Regions from separate parts of the Paenibacillus jepli genome, predicted to be linked through region 3. Evidence: riboswitches for the same ligand, from Rfam matches in the RefSeq annotation. Region 3 holds a riboswitch; each other region holds the start of a gene.

Region 1 (8,167 bases), 3.6 Mb from region 3:
GCACGGCGGGACTTGGGGCGGCTCGTGCAGCTCGCGGCCGATCCCGTGTCCTACGAAGCCCGGAATGACCTGACAGCCCGAGCGCCTGACAAACGTTTCGATCGCATATCCGATATCTCCGATACGGTTGCCCGTCCTGGCCGCAGCGATCCCCTTGTACAATGCCCGTTTGGCGGTGCGGAGAAGATGGTCTCCCTGCGGGTCGGTCTTGCCCACCGCATAACTCCAAGCCGAATCGGCCATCCACCCTTTGTATTCGACTACCAGATCGATGGTGACGATGTCGCCCTGCGCCAGCGGCCGTCCATCGGGAAAGCCATGGCATGCGATGTCGTTGACTGAAGCGCAGATTGCATAGGGAAAGCCTTTATAGCCCTTTTGGGCTGCTTTTCCACGCCGGCGCTGGATGAACTGTTCCGCCAAGCGGTCGATCTCCGCCGTGCTTACACCAGGGAGCAGCCAGCGGGCAATCTGTCGATGACAAGCGCCGACGATCTGTCCCGCCTTGGCAATTTGGTTAATTTCTTCGGTAGTCCTTGCTTTCCCCATTATGCCGCCTCCTATACCGCCTGGATGGCGGCGCGCCTGCCCGGCACGCCTTCTCTCTCCACGCTATTCGCAAGAAGGGGCAAATATCTCACAAATTCCCCACAAAGAAAAACCGTACCGAAAATCGGTACGGTTCAATATACATTATCGGTCATCCCATACAGCGGTTAACCGACCGAATTCATCTTGCCAAGCTCTCGCTCCACAAGCATGGTCAGTTCCTCTTCATATCCGCCGGTGATGCGATACTTGCGGATATAATCCTTGACAAATTTCCTGGGGTCCTTCGGCTGAAAAATTCTCGTTAATTCACTCAGACTGTCCTTGACTTCATTATGGCTTCGTTTGGCCATGAAATCCCCTCCCGTAATGTAGGATGGTCGTCCCAATGCAATGTACGAGTATACCCAACACATCTTTCAGTTCAAGCGATCCACACGTTTGTGAAGGTAATCCATGGGCAACAGCTATTAAGTTAAGTTTTCTTCCACCAGTATACCATTTCTTTGCAAGTATGAACAGCCCGGAAGCGACCCGCTCAACCCTCCTTGCGGTCAGAATAGTGAGGCGCTGCCTGTTCATCAGCCTCCGGCATCTGGCGCTGCTGTTCCTTGTCAGACGCCTGCCGGTCGACCGAGGTTGCAGAGATCAAGCGGAAATAAGCATAGACACCGGCAACGGCCACGACAATACCAAAGGCTACCAACAGCCAGGTAATCCACCCCTCCACCATGATCCGTCGCCCCCTTCGTCCAGCTTATATTGCCCGAATATATTGCGATTATTATAACAAAAAAGCGACGACGGTTTCAAACGAGGACAAATGTGCTCATGCTTCTCGAAGTTCCGTTTCATTATATGTTCCTGGACTCTCCGTCATGCGCTCAAGGGAGTCTGTCCAGCAAATCGCCCAGATTGAGTTCGCTCTCCAGCCCGATGCGGATCGAGTCTGTGCCCCAGGCCACCTCCCCGATCCGGATAAAATCGGGCAGCTGCCCGCCAATCGGCATAGTGATCGTCTCCAGCTGATGGGACGGCAGCCGGATCGAACGAATGTGCAGTCCTTCGGGAATCGCGGTCAGATAAGGATCCTCCCACACTAGGCGGTACGTCGCGACTGCGCCTACAGGGATCTGTTCGCGGTATTCGAGATTGACATGGGCGGTTAACCGATCGGTTGCCAGTTCGGAGCGCGCGCCCGTAATCCGGATATCTGGCGCCAGCTGCGGATTCTCCCTCAACTGGGCTTTGATCAGCGACTCGACATCGGCTTCGGTCAGCACCAGCTCAAGTTCACCACCGGTGAGGATGTCCCGCGCCTTGCTGTCCAGCCGTATCGGTTCGGATGCCAGATCAAGCTCCTCCTCGGGCGATATGTATCGCAACGCGCCCCATATTCCCAGCCCGAGCAGCACGAGCAGCACCAGGACCAGCAGCATCAATCTTCGAAGCCATTTTCTCATCTAGTCGCATCCTCTTTCGTCTCATAGGTCTACCATATATATTAACGCGATTCTTCTTCTCCGAAACGGTCATTAGCAGATGGCACAAAATGCACAATGTTCAGCTCTCTGCATGCGCTCAGATCAATGAACTGTTCTCCGGCACGCACCAGAGGGTTGGCCGGGTCGTGAGGGTTCACCGACAGGACCGTGCCTACCCTTCGGTCCGAGAGAAGCACCTGGCTGCCGATCATCGTCTCCATCATCCTCCGTGCAAAGACGGTGACGACCTGGGCATCGAACTGATCAAAAGCGGATTGCGAGATTTCCTTAATGACCTGGTAGAAGGGAAGCTCATTTTTGTACACCCGTTTGGAGAGCATGGCATGGAAGACATCGGCTACCGCCACGATGCGGCTGGCGAGATCGATCTCATCGCCCCGCAAGCCAAAAGGGTAGCCGCTGCCATCCATTCTCTCGTGATGCCGCAAAGCGACCAGCGCGATCTTGTCCTCGATGCCGGACTGACCTGTCAGCATCTCGTAGCCGTACTCGGCATGCCGCTTCATCTCGGCAAACTCTTCGGCGCTCAATCTGCCGGGCTTGTTAAGGATCGATGCCGGCACGCGAAGCTTGCCGACGTCATGCAGCAGGCCTGCCGTCGCCAGCAGGCTGATCTGCTCATCATCCAGCTGGAGCCATTGACCGATCAGCACGGCCACCATTGCGACAGCAATGCTGTGCCGGCAGGTCACATCGTCCTCTGTCTGCAGTTTGTTAAGCCATTCGTACAGCATGCCCGCTTCCGCCGATTGCCGGACCATCGGTACGACCCGGGCCTGGATATCCTCCACGATGAGCTGCCCGGTATCCCGGGCGAAGTGAAAGATCCCCTTCATCTCGGTCACCGCATGCTCCAGGACTCGGTCGACAGCGGCATGCCGCGGCTCGACATCAGCCTCCGTCAGCTCCACACCCAGCGAGTAGAGCTTGCGCAGCACCTGCTCCGTGATCAGTGTATGCGCCGGCCACGCCAGCACATGATGTTTGGTATATACATTTTTATTGAGACTGCGGCCTATGAAGGGATGATTGCCGGTCTGATGCTCAGCACACACGATCCGATTCTCCGTTTCTGTCTTGAGTAGAATTCATCACCAGGCGGTTCTGGCGGACGCGAAACTCCATTTGTTCGACTGGCTCCAGGATATCCCTGGCAAACCGCCCTACGACTACCCTGCCTTCGTACATCCGGGAGACCACTACCCGCTCGCCCGCCTTTAGTAGGGTACTGCCGCCGGATTTGCCGCCCACGATCATCGCCGAGATCGAGCCCTCCGCCTCCAATTGAGAGCCCCGGCACACCGAGTCATGCTCATGAAAGACGATATGCCCTTTGGAGAACAGCTGGCTTTGCACAACTCCCTGCTTTTTGATCACGATGTCTCCGCCCGACATGATGCTGGTCATGTTGCACTGCTCCAGCTCGGTTCGCACGTCCAGCTCCTCACACCGCTTGATGGAATCCACTGTCTCGATCAGGATGAATTGCAGCTCATCTAACAGCTTTGACAGATTGGAGGTTTCCCGAAGCGGCAGCTGCAGCTCTTGCAGCTTGTTCTTCAGCTCGCCCAACTGACCGTTCTGGATCTGCTGGATATTGGAGATGCACTGCAGGATTTCCTTGACGGTAAGCGGGATCTGCCGGAACTTGGTTTCCAGCAGCAGCTGGAACATCTGCCGCTGCGAGACGGTCTGACCTCTTGACACTGCCATCGTCCCCAGCTGCTTCATGGTGCTCCGCAGCTGCTGGAGTTGACCGTTCAGATTGTTCGAGTGCGTGCACAACCGATTGAATAGCACGCCGTAATGTCCGGAATAAAGCTTGCTGCCGATAGCGTTGCCCTTGATATAGATGCTTCCCGTTGCTGTGGCAGTGGCGCGATAGACATTGCCCATGACGTAGATATCACCGAGCGCTTCTACGATCATGCCGTCGGTAATATTGCCGTAGATGATCACGTCTCCGGAGAATACGATGTTGCCCGTCTTCATATCGACATCTCCCGGCACGACATGCGTAGTCGTAATATCGATCAGCTTGATGCGCTCGCCGGTGATCCGCGGCCGGCCCTCCTTGAGCGCGTATGCGTCATGATGGGCCAGCCGGATATGGTTTTTGGCCACCAGCATGATGTCCTTGGAGCGCGGCGGGTCGATCGGCGTTCCAAATACATCATAGCCCGGGAGTCCGGGGACCAGCGGGATTTTGCGGGCGACCAGCTCGCCCACTTTCACGGACGGGATTTTCAAATGGTTGCGGTAATCGATCATACCGTTGACCTCTTCGAACTCGCTGATGATCTGCTCCTTGAAGAAGATTTCCAGCGTCGCGTCTCTGCCGGGGGTTGGATCCTTGCCTCTGGCGATCAACACAGGCTGATAGGTAGGATGGTCGAGTTCGCGCTGGATAGCCTGATAATCCACCTTCACCATCGCGAATTGTTCGAGCTCGGGAGCGATATCGATCAGGGTCAGCCGTTTGGGCAGTTCATACGGTACCCGTTCCGTCTTGACCAGCAGTTCAGCGGTTGCCGGTGTATCCTGCAGCCGCAGCCGATGACGCTCATTGGCGAGCAGGACGAACCATGCACGCATCCGGTCCGGCGAGAATTTGATATGGAACTGCGGCGTCTCCTCGAGCTCCCACTCCACCTGATCCCCGGGCTGCACCTGACAGCGGCTCGCCAGCGGCTCGCCATTGATCCGGAGTCTGACGGGAGGAGCTGCTTCGATGAACGGGTCTTCGCCCGGCTCACCGGTAGGGAGCAACTCGATCCGGTTGTCCTTGATCTTCAGGAAAGCGCGCATGCCAATTGAGGGACCTGATTGCGGCTCCCGCAATGCTCCCTCATCCTCTTGGAGATCCAACTGGCTGATCAACTCGAATAACTGGTCTTCCGACATCCGAGAAGACATTGGAATCACATTCCTTCCACGCAAAATAAACAGCAAAGCCAACCCATCTAGTCAGGGATAGCTTTGCTGTTCCACTATTCCCTACTATTCGGTAACCCAGCCACCGATAGCATCCGAAGATCCCTTAGGTCTGTAGCTTTGCGTCCCCGACTTTCGTCGGGTTTGCCTTTTTCGCAGTAGAAATCACATGATATAGTCCTTTGTGACCACAAAAACCAGCGTCAAAATTCGACACAGTAGTCTATAAGTATTATAATCAACTCATAAAATGGTGTCAATCGCCAATTCACATAATTATTGACATCTGATTCCAGCCCAATTAGCTGCATTCACTGTTCATGGCGGATATCTCCTATGTCGTTGAATAGCTACCCTGTTAATTATTGATGCCGTAAAATCAGCCTCCGGTTGACTTTTAATATCCGGGAGCGTATAAATGAAGTAGCTGATATACTTTTCGTTGACGGGAAATAGTAGGTCTGACATCCAAGGGTCTCTTCAGAGAGCCGGCGGCAGCTGCGAGGCCGGCGGGACCAGTCAGGCAGAAGATCCTCCCCGAGAATCCTGACCGAACCCTCCTCTGCGGGGTAGTAGGCTGTGGACGGTATCCTCCGTTAGCGGGAGCACGTATGGTGGTACGTGACAGAGAGCCGCTGCATCCGGTAGGAGCATTGCAGCGGAATAAGGGTGGTATCGCGAGTCTATCTCGTCCCTGTGGGACGGGATTTTTTTGTTTTCAAGGAACCTTTCGGTGCTGAAAACCGACTTTTTGAACACGGATTATTAGAAAAACAATTATATTAGGTTACGGAAGGGAATGATCCGAGATGAATCAAAACACAGGTGACAACAAGCCGCCGGTAACGTTGACCGATATCGTCTTTGCCCAGCATCTGCTCAAGGATGTCGTCAACCGGACGCCGCTGCAGCACAGTCGGGTGCTGTCCGAACGATATGGATGCAATGTACTGCTCAAACGGGAGGATCTGCAGGTCGTCCGTTCCTTCAAACTGAGGGGTGCCTACCATGCCATGAAATCCCTGTCGGCGGAGCAGCTTGCACGAGGCGTCGTCTGTGCCAGCGCGGGCAATCATGCTCAAGGCGTAGCGTACTCCTGCCAGGTCCTCGGGGTCGAAGGCCGCATCTTCATGCCCGCCACCACCCCGCGCCAGAAGGTCAATCAGGTCAACTTCTTCGGCGGCCCGCGTGTTGAGGTGGTGTTGATCGGCGATACGTTTGACGATGCCTATGCCGAGGCGATCGCCGCCAGCACCCGGGATGAGATGACGTTCATCCATCCCTTCGACGACCCCGGCATCATCGCCGGCAATGGCACGATCGGTCTGGAGATTCTGGAGGCCGCCTCCACGCCTCCGGATTATCTGTTCATGACGGTCGGCGGCGGCGGCCTCGCCGCAGGAGTCGGCGCATACGTCCGGGCGGCCGCGCCCGGCACCAAGCTGATCGGGGTCGAGCCGGAAGGCGCGCCTTCGATGAAGGCTTCGTTTGCGGCAGGCGAAGTCACGCCGCTCGCGGAGATCGACAAGTTCGTCGACGGTGCCGCCGTCAAGCGCGTCGGCGACTTGACCTTTGCGATGTGCAGGGAGTATCTCGACGAGCTCGCCGTCGTCTCCGAAGGGCGGATCTGTACAACTCTGCTGGAGCTCTACAACGAGAGCGCCATCGTGGCCGAACCAGCCGGGGCGCTGCCGATCGCGGCACTCGAGCAATATCGGGATGCAATTGTTGGAAAAACGGTAGTATGCATCGTCAGCGGGGGTAATAATGATATAGACCGGATGCAGGAGATCAAGGAACGGTCGCTGGTCTACGAAGGACTCAAGCATTACTTCATGCTGAACTTCCCGCAGCGGGCGGGAGCGCTTCGAGAGTTCCTCGATGATGTGCTCGGTCCGGACGACGACATCACGCGATTTGAGTACACGAAGAAGCATAACAAGGATAACGGCCCTGCGCTTGTCGGCATCGAGCTCAAGCAGCGCAGCGACTACGAGCCTTTAATAGCGCGCATGAACAACAAAGGGTTTCAATACCTTGAGCTGAACAAGGACCCGCTGCTGTTCAATCTATTGATCTAGAACGGAGACATGCTTTATGAGCAAGATTAATGAATGGATTCGTGAACTGTCTGCTACTGATCCCGATACACTGCAGCGGGCTTTGGAGAGTTACTCCTCTTACGGACCGCTGCCCGGCATCCTGGCGCCGCTGTTGGAAGCCATGCTGCCTTTCCTGCCGCTGCTGCTGATTATAGCAGCCAATGCCAACGTTTACGGCCTGGGGCTAGGTATCCTGTACTCCTGGATCGGCGTCTCGCTCGGTTGCATGCTGGTGTTCTGGCTCGCCCGCAAGCTTGGCGGCCGCCTGGGCAGCTGGCTGCAGCGCAAGTACCCGGCGACGTCCCGGTTCTTCCACTGGATCGAACGCAAGGGATTCACGCCTATCTTCCTGCTCGCCTGTTTCCCTTTCTCACCATCTTCCCTGATCAACATCGCTTCGGGACTGAGCACGATCCCGTTCCGTACGTTCATGATCGCCGTCTCGCTCGGCAAGGCTGTCATGATCATCTGTGTGTCGCTGCTCAGCTTCAACATCACAGATCTGGTGGACGAGCCCTGGCGCATCCTGCTGGCCGGAGCGGTGATGTATATGATGTGGTTCGGAGGCAAGCGTCTGGAACGGCGGTACCAGTACTGACCTACCAGACTTATAATCATCGATTGTTTGTGACATGCTATCAGGTGCAGGCTACACCCTATCACAAGGAGCGATGGTACCCGTGAGCGAACAATATCATGACATGCTTCCCATCTCCGGCGAGCCGGTCGAGGTGGATGGCATCTACCGCAACGAGTGGGGCGGCGAGACGACGCTGAAGCGCGGCGATGTCTTCCCCGCCGACCCGCAGCTGGGTACGACGGCGTGGGAGCTGACCGAGCTCGATTTTGACAATCATCATCAAGGACGTACCGACCAGCGGTTGATACCGGAGAAAGAAGTGAGCAACCTGGAAGCCCACCTGCAGCATCCGCGGCGCCATCCGGAGGATAAGGAGAAAGACAAGCACTAGCTGTGCCAGACGAGATCCAGCAGCACTTGTTATGCATGACTAGCCGAGGGCGCGACAAGCGTCGCAAAAGCAGTCTGTCCCTACAGGGCAGACTGCTTTTCGTGCT
Region 2 (8,167 bases), 4.0 Mb from region 3:
CTTTCTTGGGGCTAAATACTTCCGCTGTTGCCGTTGATTTGGATCAATTGGTTGAACAAAAAAATGAGCTTGTAGCCGAAATGCGTGAACAAAAGTATGAACATTTGATTGGTGAGTACGGATTTGAACTCATTCGCGGGGAAGCGAAATTCGTTGATGAAAAAACCATCGTAGTCGGTGGGCGAAAGCTTACTGCTAAACGGTTTTTACTCGCGACAGGAGCTGCACCGTCGATTCCGGATATTCCAGGATTAACAGACGTTGATTATTTGACAAGCACGTCACTGCTGGACCTTAAACAATTACCTAAAACACTTGCTGTTATTGGTTCAGGGTATATCGCCATGGAATTAGGTCAACTGTTTCACAACTTAGGTACTGAAGTTACGTTAATACAAAGAAGTCCGCGAATCTTTAAAGAGTACGATCCTGAAATCTCCGAAGCGGTGACGAAAGCCTTAACGGAACAAGGGATTCATTTGATTACGGGTGCCACGTATGACCGCGTTGAAACAACTGGCAACCTTAAACACGTCCATCTTTCCGTAAACGGTGAAAAGAAAGTCATTGAAGCCGAACAGTTGCTTATTGCGACCGGCAGAAAACCAAATACCGAAGCACTGAATCTTCGTGCCGCAAACGTCATTATTGGTTCCAAAGGCGAAATCGTGGTCGATGATGTTTTAAAAACCTCAAATCCTAGGATTTACGCCGCAGGCGATGTGACGATGGGTCCGCAGTTTGTGTACGTGGCTGCCTATGAAGGACGCATCGCGGCGGATAATGCAGTTGGTGGGTTAGAGAAAAAAGTAAACCTTGAAACTGTTCCGGGGGTCACGTTCACTTCACCGGCGTTGGCGACAGTAGGACTTACAGAAGAGCAAGCCAAGGCAAAAGGATATGAGGTGAAGACTTCTATTCTTCCTTTGGATTCGGTGCCTAGAGCACTTGTAAATCGCGAAACAACAGGCGTTTTTAAATTAGTTGCTGATTCCAAGTCGTTAAAGGTGCTCGGCGTTCATATTGTCGCCGAAAATGCAGGAGATGTGATTTACGCCGCCACACTTGCTGTAAAATTCGGTTTAACGGTTGAAGATTTACGCGACAGCCTAGCTCCATATTTAACGATGGCTGAAGGATTAAAACTGGCGGCTCTTACGTTTAATAAAGATGTATCCAAATTATCCTGTTGCGCTGGGTAAGGTATATTATCTGTGGTAATTCACATGTTTGAGGAGAGCGATTTCAATAAACTACAGGCTGCCTAGGGAGCCTGTTTTTGCGCATATATGGCTGTTGACTCATATAAATATCCTTAGCGTACGTTTTCGTTTTGTTGGCGGTACTCCGTATAGTAATTTTCGATAAATTTGCCCCTCCCTCTCAAGATTTGCCTGTAATTAAGAAAATCCTGCGCCCCCGTTAAGGAAGTGCTAAAGTATGGCTGGGCATATGGATCGGGAGAGAAAGCGCTGCAAGGTAAGGAACTCATTCTGGCCATATCGATTAGCGGACGGAGCATTCGTACCGGGTGGGCGGATACAGCCATTACACGATCAGCGAACTAACCAGCCCCTCCAAGCGACGGCGAATTTGACCGGAATGTACTTTCTTCCTCATTTTGTCCATTATGGAGTTGTCTCAGCCGAAGACAAGGCGATCAGCCAAAGCGCTTCAGCCTATGTACAGCATATTACTGCACCGCAGGCCCATCGCTATAGGATGGCTCCTTGAAGTCGTAACACATTATCGATAAAGGATGGGACCGACATGAACCTCAATTGGTTTGCTGTGGAAATGCTCATGAAACAACGCCAAAGGGAAATTGAACGATCCGCTAGAGAAGCGTGGAAATGGTCAGCCGCCATGCAAAAGCATTCTGGCCGATTCTTCAGCAGACAACAAATCATCCGTGCAACACCAACGGCCTGCTGCTCTATGGGCTGCTGTTGATTTTATAAAATTAAACTAAGGAGTGATCTTTCATGAATCAAGTGAGTAGTGATCATATTCGTCAAAACGTTCGTAATCGGTATAAGGAAATCGCCTTACAGGGCGTAGGGGCGGAGTCCTGTTGTGCGCCAGCCAATACTTGCTGCGAGTCGCCCGTAGACGTTTCCTCTAAAATGGGCTACCATCAGAAGAACTGACAGCCGTTCCGGATGGGGCGAACCTTGGCCTCGGCTGTGGCAATCCGCAAGCCATTGCCGGGTTGCAACCGGGAGAAGTTGTGCTGGACCTGGGCAAAGGCGGCGGGTTTGATTGCTTTCTTGCCTCTCGTCAGGTAGGCGCATCCGGCCGCGTAATTGGTGTGGATATGACACCGGAAATGGTCAGCCGCGCCCGCGAAAATGCGAGCAAAAGCGGATTTACCAATACAGAATTTCGGCTGGGAGAGATCGAGCATCTGCCGGTCAAGGACCATTCGGTTGACGTGACGGGAAATCGGCTCACCATTCATTAGCTGGAATGACAAATTGTATAACAAATTGCATAACAAATTGTGTGACAAATTAAAACGAACATGATGTTGTAGCAGAGAGAGAGAATCTCTAGTAACATCAAGCAAACGTATTACTCTATTTGATGTCAACTAAATGAAATCAACACCTAAGTCTGCATCGCGATTTCGGTTGACCGGCAACTCAATATGGAAAACGGCAAAACTGTCGAAAGGCAGTGACGCAAAGCCACGGATCTTCTCACTGTTCAAGTGATGACCGCCGGGCTACCCAATTTGCCATACACGGCCTATGGGGTCGTGTTTTTGTTATTTGTTTATTTAGAAAACTGAGGAGGGCAGTATGATATCCAGAATAGACTTTCATTGGGAATTGCCTATGATATCTGAGAAAAGCAAAGATTGTATTAATGTAGTGCTAGTGGATAGTGACCGAGAATGGTGCAGTCGCTTTGCAGGATTGCTCAAAAAAGCGACGGATATTCATCTCATTAACACTTCTGCCACCAAAGAAGAGGCATTGCGAGCTAGTTTACAGTTGGACGTGGATGTTGTGGTAGTGAATGCAACGCTACAGTCGTCTGGGCGTGATGGGTTAGATGCTACAAAGGACATTCTCGCAAAAAAAGATGTTCCTATTATTGCTATGGCCTCAAGTACAGATCCTGAAACGATCGTCGAGGCATTTACAGTCGGGGCGGTAAACTTTATAAGCAAAACCGATATGCGAGACATCGTTATCGCAATTCGGGAAGCGTATCACCGTAGCTCATCCTTACATCCGAGAGCATCGAAGGTACTTCGCGAGGAACTCATCCGGCTGAAGCGCCAGGAACTTAGTTGTAAGTTGACTATGACTGAAAGGGAAGTGCTTCAATTAATCAGTTTAGGTCATTCCCAGCCCAAGTTGATCCAATTGATGGGTATTTCACCAAATACGATGAAGACGCACGTTCGTCATATTAGGAGAAAGCTCGGTACAAAATCGATCAAAGAAGCAGCAGAAAAGGCAAGGCGGCTTGGACTAGTGGATATTATGGACAATAAATAGCACGATGCTCTTTGAGGTGACGAAATACGATCTACTTCGACAGGATTCACAGGTTTAAGGGTGATAAATAAATCACCCTGCCGAATGACATCGGAAATAGGTACAATGAGGGGTAAGGTGGGATATGGATAAGGATAAATGACCCACTATGAATAGGAGGGATTTGTGGCAAAAGCAACTAAAGGATGATGCATTGGATAGGTGGAGTCTGTCATGTGAAGAACGGGACAAGCTCAACGTGGTTCTTTTTTCTCATTCACCGTTTGGGTTGTCCCCAAAATGATGAATGAAAGGATGATCGACATGTGTCGAAAAGAAATGGAGTGTGAATTATGTCTGGATAGCCGGATAGGAAACGGGGGGAGAGACTTATGTTGCTAGTTGAACAAATAACCCCTTATGAAAAAGTTGAGACTTGGTTAATGGCTTATGCGGATTGGAAAGCACGGCTGGAATATGCGCAAACAGAGCTTGTGCATATTCCGGGCTTGACCAAAGCGTTGCATGAAGTGGCGATCCATGGCTACGGCCAACCCAATGACGCGTTGCTTCGCACAGTCATTCATCGTTTGGAAATCACCGAGCATGAAATACCGTTTCTTAAATCCAGAATCGGATTGATCGAATTCGCTTTCTCGGCTCTCACCCCAGAGGAAAGACGATTCGTTCAATTGCGATATCAAGATCAACTGGCGTTTTCAACCGCCATGGACCGCTTGGGATTATCGCGCCGCGCGTTTTTCTATCATCGGAAACGAATTTTGCAGAAAATATACCGCAAAATTAAAAGCCGAACAGCATTATTGGAATATGACCCGTTTGATGAAAAGTAAAAGATCAGTATCCGAAAAAAGATGCTATTGCGCATCTTTTTTTGGTGAGCAGAAATAAAAATGCAAGGATATAAACCTAACCTCTATTATAAGGTTCCCCGTAATTGCATGTCTAATCTTTTCGAGTTCGTTTTTTTCCGACCCCAATAAAAGCTAGTAGATGAATTCATTATAACAGACACTATGAGTTTTATAAATAGGGAACTTATCGTGTGTTCATTTGTGAAAATCCACCTTATAAGCTGAAAACATAAGGTGGTGGTCATATTGTTATCCATAAGGGAAGTTTTTGGTCAACGAATTCGGGCATTAAGGGAAAAACTGGGGTTGACGCAGGAGCAGCTTGCTGAAAGAGCGGATCTGCATCCCAATTATATCGGACAAATCGAACGCGGGTTAAAAAATGTATCCTTGGAAAATATACAAAAAATCGCCAATGGCTTGAGGATCGAATTGCATCAATTGTTTTCATTTGACCAATCGCCTCGCTTACAGCCGTTGGAGCAGTTAATCCAATTGTTAAAGTTTTGTCCAGAGGATGAAGTGGCCTTCTTACTCAAACATATAGAACACTTGTTGAAGTGGCGCAAGCCGAATGATAAGGAATCCGATTAGAAATTCTTCTTCAAAATAACTTTGTTGCACTCTTTTTGCACCGAACATGCACCGAACATAAAATGGGAATGCATCCAATATGCACCAATTATGCACCCCATTTGCACGGTTTTCATGATAAGATGGTATCGTGAACAAGACAGGAACAGTATGTTGAGAGGCAAACAGGCCATCCGGTTTCGGAAAGCCTGTTTTTTTGTTTTGGGCTAGAGCGAGCCGTTTCTGAAGCTGTATAATCAGGATTGTCTGTTTGTCCCTCCTATACCGTTCTCTCATAATCAGGCATCGAGCGCCGCTTCTTTTCCTTATCAGGAAGAGTCGCGAGGCGCTCTTTTTTATTCTGGATGGCAGCACCAACATAAACAGATGGCTTTTCTTCTCGCATGGTGTTGCCATGTGAGGATGGAGCTGATATTTATGTGCCCCCAGCCCAGTTGTCTGTAATATCAAGCCGCGATCTTTTTATGTGTCTGTTCTACGGTTTTTAACACGATCACTTTCAGACTTAGCCGCAATGGAGCGTTGGCATGCTCTGTGGCAAAGTCTTTTTTGTTTTTTTGAGATTATTCACAAACGCTTTAAAGGAAGCTTAGGCTGTCGCTCTCCCCCCTCTGTTTTGGTTTGCCTAAAAACCAAAATGGAGGGACGAATATGAAAAGGATTAACTTGCGGGATATGTATCCCTTTTTTAAGACGGATGTGTGGGTTGATGTGGATGAAGAAGTTGCGCAAGAAATCCGTCGCTTCGACTTGCATGAAAGCGCATACAGGTTACGCGTGTATCGCCATCAAGCTTATTACTCGCTTGATCGGAATGACGGTATTGAGCAGGATATTCTCTTTCTTTCACTTTCATCGGAGGAAGCTTACGAGCGCAAGCTTTCCCGGCAGCAGCTTTATGAGGCTTTGTGCCAGTTGCCGGAGAAATCCGCAAGACGAATTTATGCTCACTTTTTTCTAGGCATGAGCAAAGTCGCGATTGCCAGAGCCGAGCATGTCGATGAACGGGCTGTTCGTAAATCTATCCAAAGAGGCTTGAGACAAATGGGACACTTGCTCAAAAATATGTAATTTTTTCATCGAAGGGTCCGGTTTTCGTGCCAAAATGAACAGTTTTATAGAAGGCCATGTTCAGAAAGCGGCTGGTTATAACCAGCCGCTCATTTTCTATGAGAGGGGCAGGTATCAATGAATCCGATTCTATTTCGAGATGTAGAACACGAGGAATTCTACTATCAAATGCTGGACGAAAGGAAATGCAATGACGGCTACCATCGGGCACTTTTCTACACATTAGGCATTTCCCGAGATACCCGGAGTCATATCCGCGATTTGTTTGATTTTTCTAATGGGGGCATTAAACCTGAAGGTCTTGCGGCCTCTTGGCAAACCGGTAGTTCTATTCGCGTGTGCAGGCTCGCTTTTAATCTGTGGAATGGCTGGACGGAAACAGGCTGGGAACGCTACTCCACTCCCCACGAATTATTCGATTGCAGCTACGCTCCCTATTTTTTTGAAGCGATTCACCTTCGCTATCCTGATTATTGCAGAAGCCAAGAGAGGATTTTCAAACGTCCGACTGAACAAATTCGCTGAATGGCTACCAGCTAAGGGAGTGGAATAGGACGATGAAGGATATTAAAACGAGGACAGTTGTAAAAGACATTAAACGTTTGGATAGATTGCCAAACTTGATGGATCGTGTAAAACGTTCGAGCGCCCGCACGAAACAGCAGAAAGACAATGACAAGACGACTTCACAATCTCCAGTTGAATATGCGCAGCACCATTCTGCATCGGCCATAGATAAAACGGTACGTGCTCAAATTGGAATGAGCGTGGTTATCAACAAAAGATTGATAAGGCTCATTCAAAAAAAGCGGGCAATGTCAGAGGATAATACGGTAGCGAGGCAGAACCCCGTTGCCATAATTACTAAGCCTTCGGGTACACGTCAATTGCAGCTTGCCCACAGGTTGCATCTCCGTAAGCCGGTTGATGGCAAATATCTTTTGTCATCTAGCCAGCAATCAGGAAAACAACGCTTTATACGAAGCCGGGTTAATGCCCGGCTTCCGCATCCTTCTCGCAAAGATAGCTCTCCTGACCGAATTCTAAATCGGAAAGGTAGACATCAAGAACCAGCCGGAAAAAAAGGAGCATTTACCGCCGCGGTATCTCATTCAGCAAATGTACGTGGGAATCGTCTAAAAGCGCTAACGTCCGAAAGCTTGAGGAAGCGGCATTTCAGGCAACAGTCATCCCGAATTCCCTCCGCTATATCCAAGCAAGCAGGCCATACGATTAAACGTAAAGAACGGAAGTTTAAGACATTATCGCCATTTATAAAAACGGGACAAAGGTTAGGACAGGCTAAAAGCCATTCTGATACCCAAGCGGAAGGAAAAATGCACGGCGTCAGGACAGCACAGCGGACTGCACAGATGGCGATGACTGCCCGCCGCTCCATTCAAAGAGCACAAGCTGCAGCACGATTAAATCTTCGGATCATTAAAATGGTAGTAAAAGCAGCCGCTTTGCTTGTCAAAGGGGTAGCCGCGCTTTTGGGGATTAGTAGCACCGTTATTGTATTGCTGTGCATTGTTATGGCTATAGCTGCTGTCATTTCCTCTCCGTTCAGCATCTTTGTTTCCGGTGAAAACACGGATGCCGATGTAAAGCCGCTTTCCCGAATCGTTCAAGAGCTGGACATTGAGTATGCCGACCGACTGGCAGAAATACAGCAGTCCGCTGGCCGTGTAGACCGGGTGGAGTTTCATTACCCCGGTAGCGCGGACAACACGCGAATAGATAATTGGATGGATATTATAGTCGTTTTTGCCGTGAAGACTGTTATGGATTCAGAAAACGGAATGGATGTAGCAACACTTGATGCAACAAGGATCGGGATCATCCAATCGGTGTTTTGGGACATGAATCAACTGGAATCCCGTATCGAAACGATCGAACATACGGAAAGCGTTACGGTAGAGCATGAAGATGGGACTACCAGCGAAGAGACGACTACCAGCTATGAACACATTTTGCATATTACCGTTTCGAGCAAAACTGCGGAGCAACAGGCTGAATCTTATCACTTTACAAATGAACAGATGGACATCATGAAGGAAATGATGTCTGGAGAGTTTCGGCCACTCATGTTTGCGATGTTGGGTAAAGAAACGGATATTGGCTTGACGCCGGGGC
Region 3 (8,167 bases):
TCGATCGCCATAGCGGTGGGGGCCGGTATCGTCACGGGGATGAATGACCGTACCTTTGCTCCGGATCAGGTCGTCACCCGTCAGGAGATGGCGGTCATGCTGATGCGTGCTCTGGGATGGGAAGGCAGCGGCGCCCCGACTCGCTTCGAGGATGAAGCGGCGTTTGCAGCCTGGTCGAGAGAAGCGATTGGAGCGGCTGCTTCCAGCGGTGTGATGCTTGGCTATCCGGACGGGAGCTTCGGTCCCGAGCGCCGCGCGACGAGGGCGGAAGCTGTGGCGGTCATCGTACGATTGCTAGAGAACCGATAGATTGAGGCTGCAATCGGCAGCTTAACATCGTTATTGTAGCAAGCCCCTGTCATTCATCTGGCAGGGGTTTGTGTCGTTAGCTTCCGTCCGCTAGCAGCGATGCGAAGATAAATAATCATGACTAACAACTTGCTTGCATTCACCTTCGCTTGCTATAATAAAATGTAAACATTACGATTAAACCACAGGCAACAGAAGGACAAGGAGACTGCCCCATGAGCAAAACCAAATCGAACTCTCGTATCCCCCGAGCCAAGGGAATCGATACAGCCACTTACTACGCACCTAAAGAATGTGCAAAAAAAGTAAGGCGAATCGTACTGCCGCCCAAAAATCGCCAGATCGTCGAGGAGTTCGTAACCATCCTCGGGATGAAAGAAAAATTCGAGCTCTGCGATGTGCCGATTCCCAATAAGGTTGTTTTGTACGGACCGCCGGGGACAGGCAAGACGCTAACCGCTTTTTATCTCGCATCCCGGCTCGAAATTCCGCTCGTGCTTGTGCGGCTGGACGCGATCATCCACAGCCACCTGGGCGAGACGGCGAGCAATGTCCGCAAAATTTTTGATTATGCCAAGTCGGAGCCGTGTGTACTGTTTCTGGATGAGTTTGACGCGATCGCCCGCACCAGAGACAACAACGATGAAGTCAAAGAAATGGCGAGGGTAGTCAATACGCTGCTGCAATGTCTCGATGAGTTCGACGGCAACAGTATTCTGGCGGCTGCCACCAATCTGGAGACCGAGCTCGATATGGCAATCTGGCGTCGCTTCGATACGAAAATGTCGTATTGTATGCCCGATGATGGGGCCAGGTCGGAGTATATCGGTCTCTTGATCGGCGACTTTGGACATGAAGAGCAGGTCCGAGCATACGCGCAGGAATGCTTGGCCGGCTGCAGCTATGCAGACATGGAGCAGGTCATGCTCAAGGCCAAACGCAAAGCGATAATCGAGGATCGGCCGCTTAGTGTTCTGCACGTAAAAGAAGCTTACGTCGAGTATGCGCCGCACACCTAAATGTATTTCACGACTTCCCGTTAATAACTCGGGAAGTTTTTTTGTGGAATTTAAGTGCAAACAATACAGGGTGGTTAGCAATTTAAACTTTTGGTAAATTATGTTGCCAAGATGATTCTAATGAACTATAATAACTATCGGGATTATCAGATTGAGTGGGTCAAAGGTATAGAAAGTTTCACTTTTTCTTCGGAAATGAATAGTTAGGCAAACCTATTGAAAGATAGGGACGCAAAGCTAAAGGGACTAACTCCTCAGGGATAAGTCAGCCAGCTGCACTTGAGTAATGGGTGAATTGCGGGCCTTTTGTCCTGTGTTCACCTTTTTTGTGTGACCTTGGAGAAGGAGATGAAGCAATGAGAGAGAGAAACCACACGGCTGTAACCTCGTTATTCCCTAGCGAGGATGGCGATCTGCAAGAGAGAGAAAGACTCCTGCAGCTTATCGAACAACTCGTCAGCGGAGTAGACGAGCTCAAGGATCCGGACCGAGTCAATCTTAAAGGGGAGAAGCTGCGTACCGAGCGCTTCTATGAGGATCTGATCCGCTCGAGCATCATCCCGCAGAGCGGCAAGCAGCTGGAGCAGGTAAACCGCGAGCTGCTCGAGCTGCTGCATGATCATCCGTACCATACACGCTACTTCCTGACGAATATCCTGCCGATGGCCAGTACGCCCGGCATCCTGGGGATGATCACGGCGATGCTGGTCAATGGCAACAATCTGTGGGATGTCTATGGGCCTGCGGGTGCCGAAGCGGAGGTAAGGGTCATCAGCATGATGTCCAAGCTGGTCGGTTACGATGCCCACCGCAGCGGCGGATATACGACCTGGGGCGGGCAGGGCGCCGTCTTCACCGGCCTGCGTCTGGCGATCGCCAAGTTCGCACCGGAGGCCCCGCGCAAGGGCGTACCCGGCAATCTGTTCGCATTCTGCTCCGACTCGGCGCACTACAGCTTGTTCAAGTCGATGGAAGCGACAGGGATCGGCAGCGATCAACTGATCAAAGTACGTACGCGGGCGGACAGCGCGATGGATGTGGACGATCTCCGGGCGAAGCTGGAGAAGGTGATCGCAGGCGGCGGCATCCCGGTCTACATCGTCGCGACGACCGGCACGACCGATGCCATGGGCATCGACGATGCCGAGCTGATCTACGCGTCCGCAGCCGATGTTGCGGTGAGGCATGGGCTGCAGCGTCCTCATATTCATGCCGACTCGGCGCTGGGCGGCTTCTTCGCTTTCTTCAACGCGTATGATTTTGCGGACAATCCGCTCGGCTTCAAGCCGCAGGTCAGGGAGGCGCTGCAGGCCATCGCACGCAAGATGCGCCATCTGCAGTACGCCGATTCGCTCTGCTTTGACTTCCAGAAGCTCGGCCAGACACCTTACCTGACCAGTCTCTTCCTGGTCAAGGATGCGGCCGATCTCAGGCTGATCGATCTCCAGCCGGACGAGACCCCGTATGTGGGGCACCGCGGGTACGGACAGTATCATACGGGCTATACGCTGGAATGCTCGCGGATGGCCAGCTCGATCAGCATTTACAGTGCGCTGCTGGCTTTCGGCGTGGAAGGTTATCAGCGTCTGCTGGGGCAACTGGTCGAGGTCAACCTGACCTTCAGGGAAGTGCTCCGTACACAGCTGCCGGAGGCGATAGTTGTCAACGCGGACAACCCCGGCATCGTGACGCTCTTCCGGATCTATCCCGAAGGCGGGCCGGGCTTCGAGGAGGAGCTCTCCGGAAGCTGCAGTCTTGAGGAGATCGAGCGCACCAACCGTCTCAATGCATGCCTGTTCGAGGCGCTCGGCGAGCAGCGGGACCGTATTTTCTTCGGGGACACCAAGAAGCATCTGGTCGTACCGACTATCGACGGCGGCTTCACCGCATTATATGCGGCCAAAATATTCGTCATCTCCCCGTATACCGAGCCAGGAGATGTGTATGGAATAGTAGATTATCTGACAGAGCGGATCGGGAAAGCTTATGCAGCCTATGCGAATCCGTCGATCATCAGTAGGAGGTAGGACGTTGGAACAGCAGGATCAATCACCCCCCGCGAGGAGCTTTCGGGGCAGGATGCTCGTAAAAATCATGAGCAGCATATTAGTATTGGTGCTGCTCATCTGTACTGTATTTTGGATTACCGTATATCAGATGAACAAAAACCTTTCCGACAAGCTGGAAGATCAATTCGAGCTGCGGCTGACGACGAACATCCAGGCCGTAGCCAATTATCTGGCCGCGATTCCCGAGCAGGCATTCGATATCGATGGCCCGGATCATCCGGCCTATCATAAGATCAAGGCGCAGCTGGAGTCTTATCAGGACGATTATTCGCTGGAGAACGTCTATATCCTATGGCGCGCCGGGGAAAGGGAGCAGATCGTCATCCTGAGCGGTGTCGATGACGATTATGGCACCGAGTATCCATTCACGGACGAGATGAAGGCGGCGCTGGAGACGGACAGGCAGATCGTAAGCTCAATCTACGAAGACGAGTACGGCATCCACAAATCCGTCTTTATCCCTTTGAAAGACGCGAGCGGGCAAAATGCCGGCCTGGCCGGCATCGATCTCGACGCCTCCGTCGTGCCGGAGACGAGAGCGACGGTGTACACCGTAACGCTGGTAATTATGATCATCGTGGCGGTGGTCGGGGCGTTGGTCGCTTACTTCATCAGCCGCAGTATAACCAGGCCGATCATTCGTCTTGCCCAGGGCACGGAAAAGGTAGCCTCCGGATTCTTGTCGGAGCAAGTCTCGATCCGGCGGTCGGACGAGATCGGCAAGCTGGCGAAGGCATTCGAAGACATGCGCAGCAATCTGGAGACGCTGATCCGGCAGATCTCGGCCTCTGCTCAGACGGTGACTGCGACCAGTGCCCAGCTGTACCAATCATCGGAGGAAATGAACACCAGCTCGCAGCAGCTGGCGGGCACGATGAATCATATGCATGAGGGCGTGGCTGAGGTCGCATCATCGATTACTGGCAGTGCCGCTGCGATCGGCGAGGTCCATACCGACCTGGCGGCAGTCAACCAGGAAGTCCGATCGATGCAGGAGATGGCCCGGGCGGCCGGCACCCAGTCGGCAGAAGGTCAGCAACTGGTCGAGCAGACGCTGCGGCAGATGGATGCGATCCAGCAGGAGATGCGGCAGTCCCAGGAGGCGGCGACACAGCTCGATTCACGGTCCAGGGAGATCGGTGAGATCATCACGATCATCACGGATATCGCCCAGCAGACCAATCTGCTCGCGCTCAATGCTTCTATCGAGGCAGCGCGTGTCGGCGAGCATGGCAAAGGCTTTGCCGTTGTAGCTGACGAGGTCAAGAAGCTGGCCGACCAGTCGTCCAAAGCTGCCGGCTCAGTGACCGAGCTGATCTCCGGGACGCAGCATGACAGTGTGCTCGTCCTGCAGAGCATCTCTCAAGGGTCTCAGGCCGTGGAGCAGGGCCAAGTCTGGATCCGGGACATGTATGACAATTTCAATCTGATCTACAGCGGCATCTCGGCGTTCTCGGAACGGATGGATCATCTGCAGCTGGCGCTCGACAAGGCCGATCGTTCCTTTGAGGTCATCGCCGGGTCGATGCAGAGCATCTCGGGGATAACGCAGGAGCAGTCGGCAGGCTATGAAGAGGTGGCAGCTGCGGTCCAGCAGCAGAGCGCGACGATGCAGGAGATTACGAGCGCGATCCGCCATTTGACGGAGATGGCAGAGGAGCTGCAGACGTCGGTACGTCGCTTCAAGATCGCGGATCGGACATAAGATGCGATGATAAGGGCAGCCTGGCAGCAGGCTGCCCTTTGGGTTTGCCGCAATACATTCCTTGACAAAGTTAAAAGTAATCATTACAATTAAAACGTTGATTTTATAATAGTAATAATTACGTATATGTTGAGGGGAATCGGACAATGGGAAACAGAAAGAAATCGGCATTATTACTCATGATGATTGTTGTGCTGCTCCTGCTGGCGGCTTGCGGCAATCCGGCGGAGAACAGGGAGGAGACGGATGCCGCACCTGTGAATGCAGCGCCTGCGGGCAATAGCGGAGGCAATCTGGCTGCAGGGGAAGAAGAGATCTTCCAGGCTGTAACTGCGAAGGATGTGACCGGCGAGACGATCGCGGCTGACGAGCCGGTAGTGAAGGTGGCGTGTATCGTGTCGCTCTGTGTCGATGTGCTTGCCGAGCTGGGTATGGAGCCGGTGGCCGTCGCCGAAGGCGGCGTCCGGGTGATCGCCAGCGCACCGGAGTTCTACGGGAGCAAGGGCGAGACCTTCCCGTCGATCGGCGGCAGCTTCTTCGAGCCGAGCCTGGAGGACCTTGTCACTGCCGCACCGGATCTCGTCATCGGTCTGCAGGGTGTGCATGATGCCTTGCGCGAGGGGTTGGAAGGGATAGCGCCACTCTACCTGGCCAATCCGGTGCATTATAACGATTCGCTCGCCATCCTGGAGACGATCGGCCAGCTCACCGGCAGGACAGAGGAGGCCGCGGCTGCGCAGCAGCGGTTCCAGGACAAGCTGGAAGGCGCTTCCGCCGAGGCTCCCAAGGACAAGAAGGCGCTGATCATCTACGGCTCGGATGTGAATTTCTCGGTCATCACTGATTCGGGTCTCGGCGGTACGGTCATGAAGGAGATCTCGGACTATCCATGGAAAGTCGAGAAGCCGGAGGACGATCCATTCGGAGAAGGCGCTGTTCCTTATTCGCTGGAGCGTCTGCTGACGGAGGATCCGGACGTCATCTTCGTGCAGAGCTACACGTTCAGTCCGGACGCCGCGCCAATCTCCGAGCAGCTGGCGGCATCGCCGCTATGGGAGAAGCTCGCAGCGGTACAGAGCGGACAGGTCCACGAGGTTCGCTCGCCGATCTGGGGCGACGGCAGGGGGACGCGCTCCCTGGGCATCCTGATCGACGAGTCGATGGCGATCCTCTATCCGGATCTCCAGTAGGAGGCACGGCTTTGATAACAGAGGAGACACGTCATGTGACCGGAAGAAAAGTGATTCTTCCGGTTTTTCTGATGCTCGTCGCACTGGCATTGACGATGGCGATCGGACTGAGATCGGGTACGCCGTTCTTGAGCTGGAAGGCACTAGCGGAGCTCTTGTGGGCAGGAGGCGGCGAGGAGCTCGCCCGTACCATCGTAATCGACATCAGACTGCCGCGCTTCCTGCTGGGCCTGATCGTCGGCGCGCTGCTGGGAGCGGCAGGCACGCTGATGCAAGGTGCGCTGAACAACCGGCTGGCAGGACCGGAGCTGCTAGGCATATCAGCGGGGGCTTCGCTGGCTGTGGCCGCGATCACCGTGCTGCACATGCCCATACCGTTTCACCTGCATCCGCTGCTGGCGCTGGCGGGCGGTCTGGCTGGCGGGCTTGTCGTCGTCCTGGCTGCCAAAGGAAGCAAAGGCGCGACAGGCATGCTGCTCGTAGGGATGGCCGTATCGGCCATGCTGAACGGGCTGTTGGTCGTCTTGATCACATTGGGCACCGGCAACGATGTGAATCTGCTCTACACATATCTGCTCGGATCACTGGCCAATCGCGGATGGGATCAGGTGCTGCGGATCCTGCCCTGGACTGTGCTCATGCTGCCATTGGCACTAGGACTCGCCCGCTCGGTCAATCTGCTGCAGCTCGGCGACGAGACAGCTGCCGGTCTGGGGATCAAGGTCGATCGAGTCCGACTGCTCGTGCTCATCGTCTGTGCACTGCTGGTCGCAGTGACGGTGGCGCAGTGCGGCCCGATCGGCTACATCGCGCTGCTGGCTCCACATCTGACCAGAGCCATCATACGGTCGCAGGATGTGAGGCTGGTGCTGCCTGTATCGGCTGTATGCGGCGCGGCGCTCCTGACAGCGGCCGATCAGTTGGCCCGGCTGTGGCTGGAGCCGATGGAGCTTCCCGTTGGCGTATGGACGACGCTGATCGGCGGTTCTATTTTCCTGGTGTATATCGTGAGTAGAAGAGGAGGGGGAATCCATGGCTAGGCTCCTCGGCTCAGGCTCGGGAACGTTCGGCACCCGGCGTTTTCTGTGGACCCTCGCCGTGTTGTCGGTGCTGCTCCTGTCACTGGTTCTGCTCCATCTTGCATTTGGCCGGACTGTCATGTCGCTGCCAGAGGTAGCCGGGGCGTTGCTCAACCTGTCTGAAGATCCTGCTGGCCGGCACATCGTCTGGAATCTGAGACTGCCGCGCGTGCTGATCGCGATCGCTGCCGGCGCGATGCTGGGCCTCGCGGGAGCGATCCTGCAGATCGTGCTTCGCAACCCGCTGGTCGAGCCGGGGCTGATCGGCGTATCGGCTGGTGCCGTACTGTCCATGGTGCTTGCGATGCAACTGCTGCCGGCCGCTTCGCTCTCCGGCAATCAATTGTCGTTCCTTGCCATGGCAGGAGGGATCCTGACGGTGCTTTTCATCTACCTGCTTAATGGCTGGAGAGGCAACAGCGGCGCAAGGCTGGCTTTGACGGGCATCGTGGCGACCTCGATCCTCCAGTCGCTGACCTCCCTGCTGCTGCTCCGGCAGCAGCAGGGGCTCGCTTCGATCCTGCTGTGGAATTTCGGCTCCCTCAATGGACGGGTCTGGACGCATTGGCATCATTTATGGCCGTGGGGGCTGACCTTTGTCATCCTGGCGTTGCTGCTGGCCCGTCGAGCCGCTGTGCTCCGGTTCAGCGATGATACAGCCGTGGGACTGGGGCTCGCGGCCGGCCGGACCAAGCTGATGCTGCTGCTCGTGGCCGCAGCGCTGACAGCGTCGGCCGTATCGGTTGTAGGCGCGATCGGCTTCATCGGTCTCATCGGTCCGCATATCGCCGGACGG

The links. Region 3 has a riboswitch for cyclic di-GMP ahead of ABC336_RS04275 (pyridoxal phosphate-dependent decarboxylase family protein). Riboswitches for the same ligand answer to the same signal wherever they lie in the genome.
Region 1: another riboswitch for cyclic di-GMP. It lies ahead of ABC336_RS19245 (flagellar assembly protein A); the one in region 3 lies ahead of ABC336_RS04275 (pyridoxal phosphate-dependent decarboxylase family protein).
Region 2: another riboswitch for cyclic di-GMP. It lies ahead of ABC336_RS21125 (response regulator); the one in region 3 lies ahead of ABC336_RS04275 (pyridoxal phosphate-dependent decarboxylase family protein).

What each region holds. Positions count from the first base shown of each region.
Region 1 covers NZ_JBDFMD010000001.1:4,456,848-4,465,014, reverse strand. The annotation lists gene map (type I methionyl aminopeptidase) at 1-549, opposite strand, end outside; gene ABC336_RS19265 (hypothetical protein) at 717-902, opposite strand; gene ABC336_RS19260 (hypothetical protein) at 1,088-1,282, opposite strand; gene ABC336_RS19255 (hypothetical protein) at 1,434-2,012, opposite strand; gene ABC336_RS19250 (HD-GYP domain-containing protein) at 2,054-3,109, opposite strand; gene ABC336_RS19245 (flagellar assembly protein A) at 3,099-4,970, opposite strand; cyclic di-GMP riboswitch class I at 5,058-5,147, opposite strand; T-box leader at 5,422-5,687, shown strand; gene ilvA (threonine ammonia-lyase IlvA) at 5,798-7,069, shown strand; gene ABC336_RS19235 (TVP38/TMEM64 family protein) at 7,086-7,688, shown strand; gene ABC336_RS19230 (transposase) at 7,771-8,061, shown strand.
Region 2 covers NZ_JBDFMD010000001.1:4,898,212-4,906,378, forward strand. The annotation lists gene merA (mercury(II) reductase) at 1-1,202, shown strand, start outside; gene ABC336_RS21115 (hypothetical protein) at 1,771-1,953, shown strand; partial or broken gene ABC336_RS21120 (methyltransferase domain-containing protein) at 1,986-2,437, shown strand; cyclic di-GMP riboswitch class I at 2,650-2,736, shown strand; gene ABC336_RS21125 (response regulator) at 2,805-3,512, shown strand; gene ABC336_RS21130 (hypothetical protein) at 3,884-4,345, shown strand; gene ABC336_RS21135 (helix-turn-helix domain-containing protein) at 4,613-4,960, shown strand; gene ABC336_RS21140 (RNA polymerase sigma factor) at 5,612-6,031, shown strand; gene ABC336_RS21145 (DUF6075 family protein) at 6,149-6,556, shown strand; gene ABC336_RS21150 (C40 family peptidase) at 6,589-8,167, shown strand, end outside.
Region 3 covers NZ_JBDFMD010000001.1:904,072-912,238, reverse strand. The annotation lists gene ABC336_RS04285 (RCC1 domain-containing protein) at 1-309, shown strand, start outside; gene ABC336_RS04280 (AAA family ATPase) at 525-1,328, shown strand; cyclic di-GMP riboswitch class I at 1,525-1,609, shown strand; gene ABC336_RS04275 (pyridoxal phosphate-dependent decarboxylase family protein) at 1,685-3,355, shown strand; gene ABC336_RS04270 (methyl-accepting chemotaxis protein) at 3,423-5,102, shown strand; gene ABC336_RS04265 (ABC transporter substrate-binding protein) at 5,249-6,292, shown strand; gene ABC336_RS04260 (FecCD family ABC transporter permease) at 6,328-7,332, shown strand; gene ABC336_RS04255 (FecCD family ABC transporter permease) at 7,325-8,167, shown strand, end outside.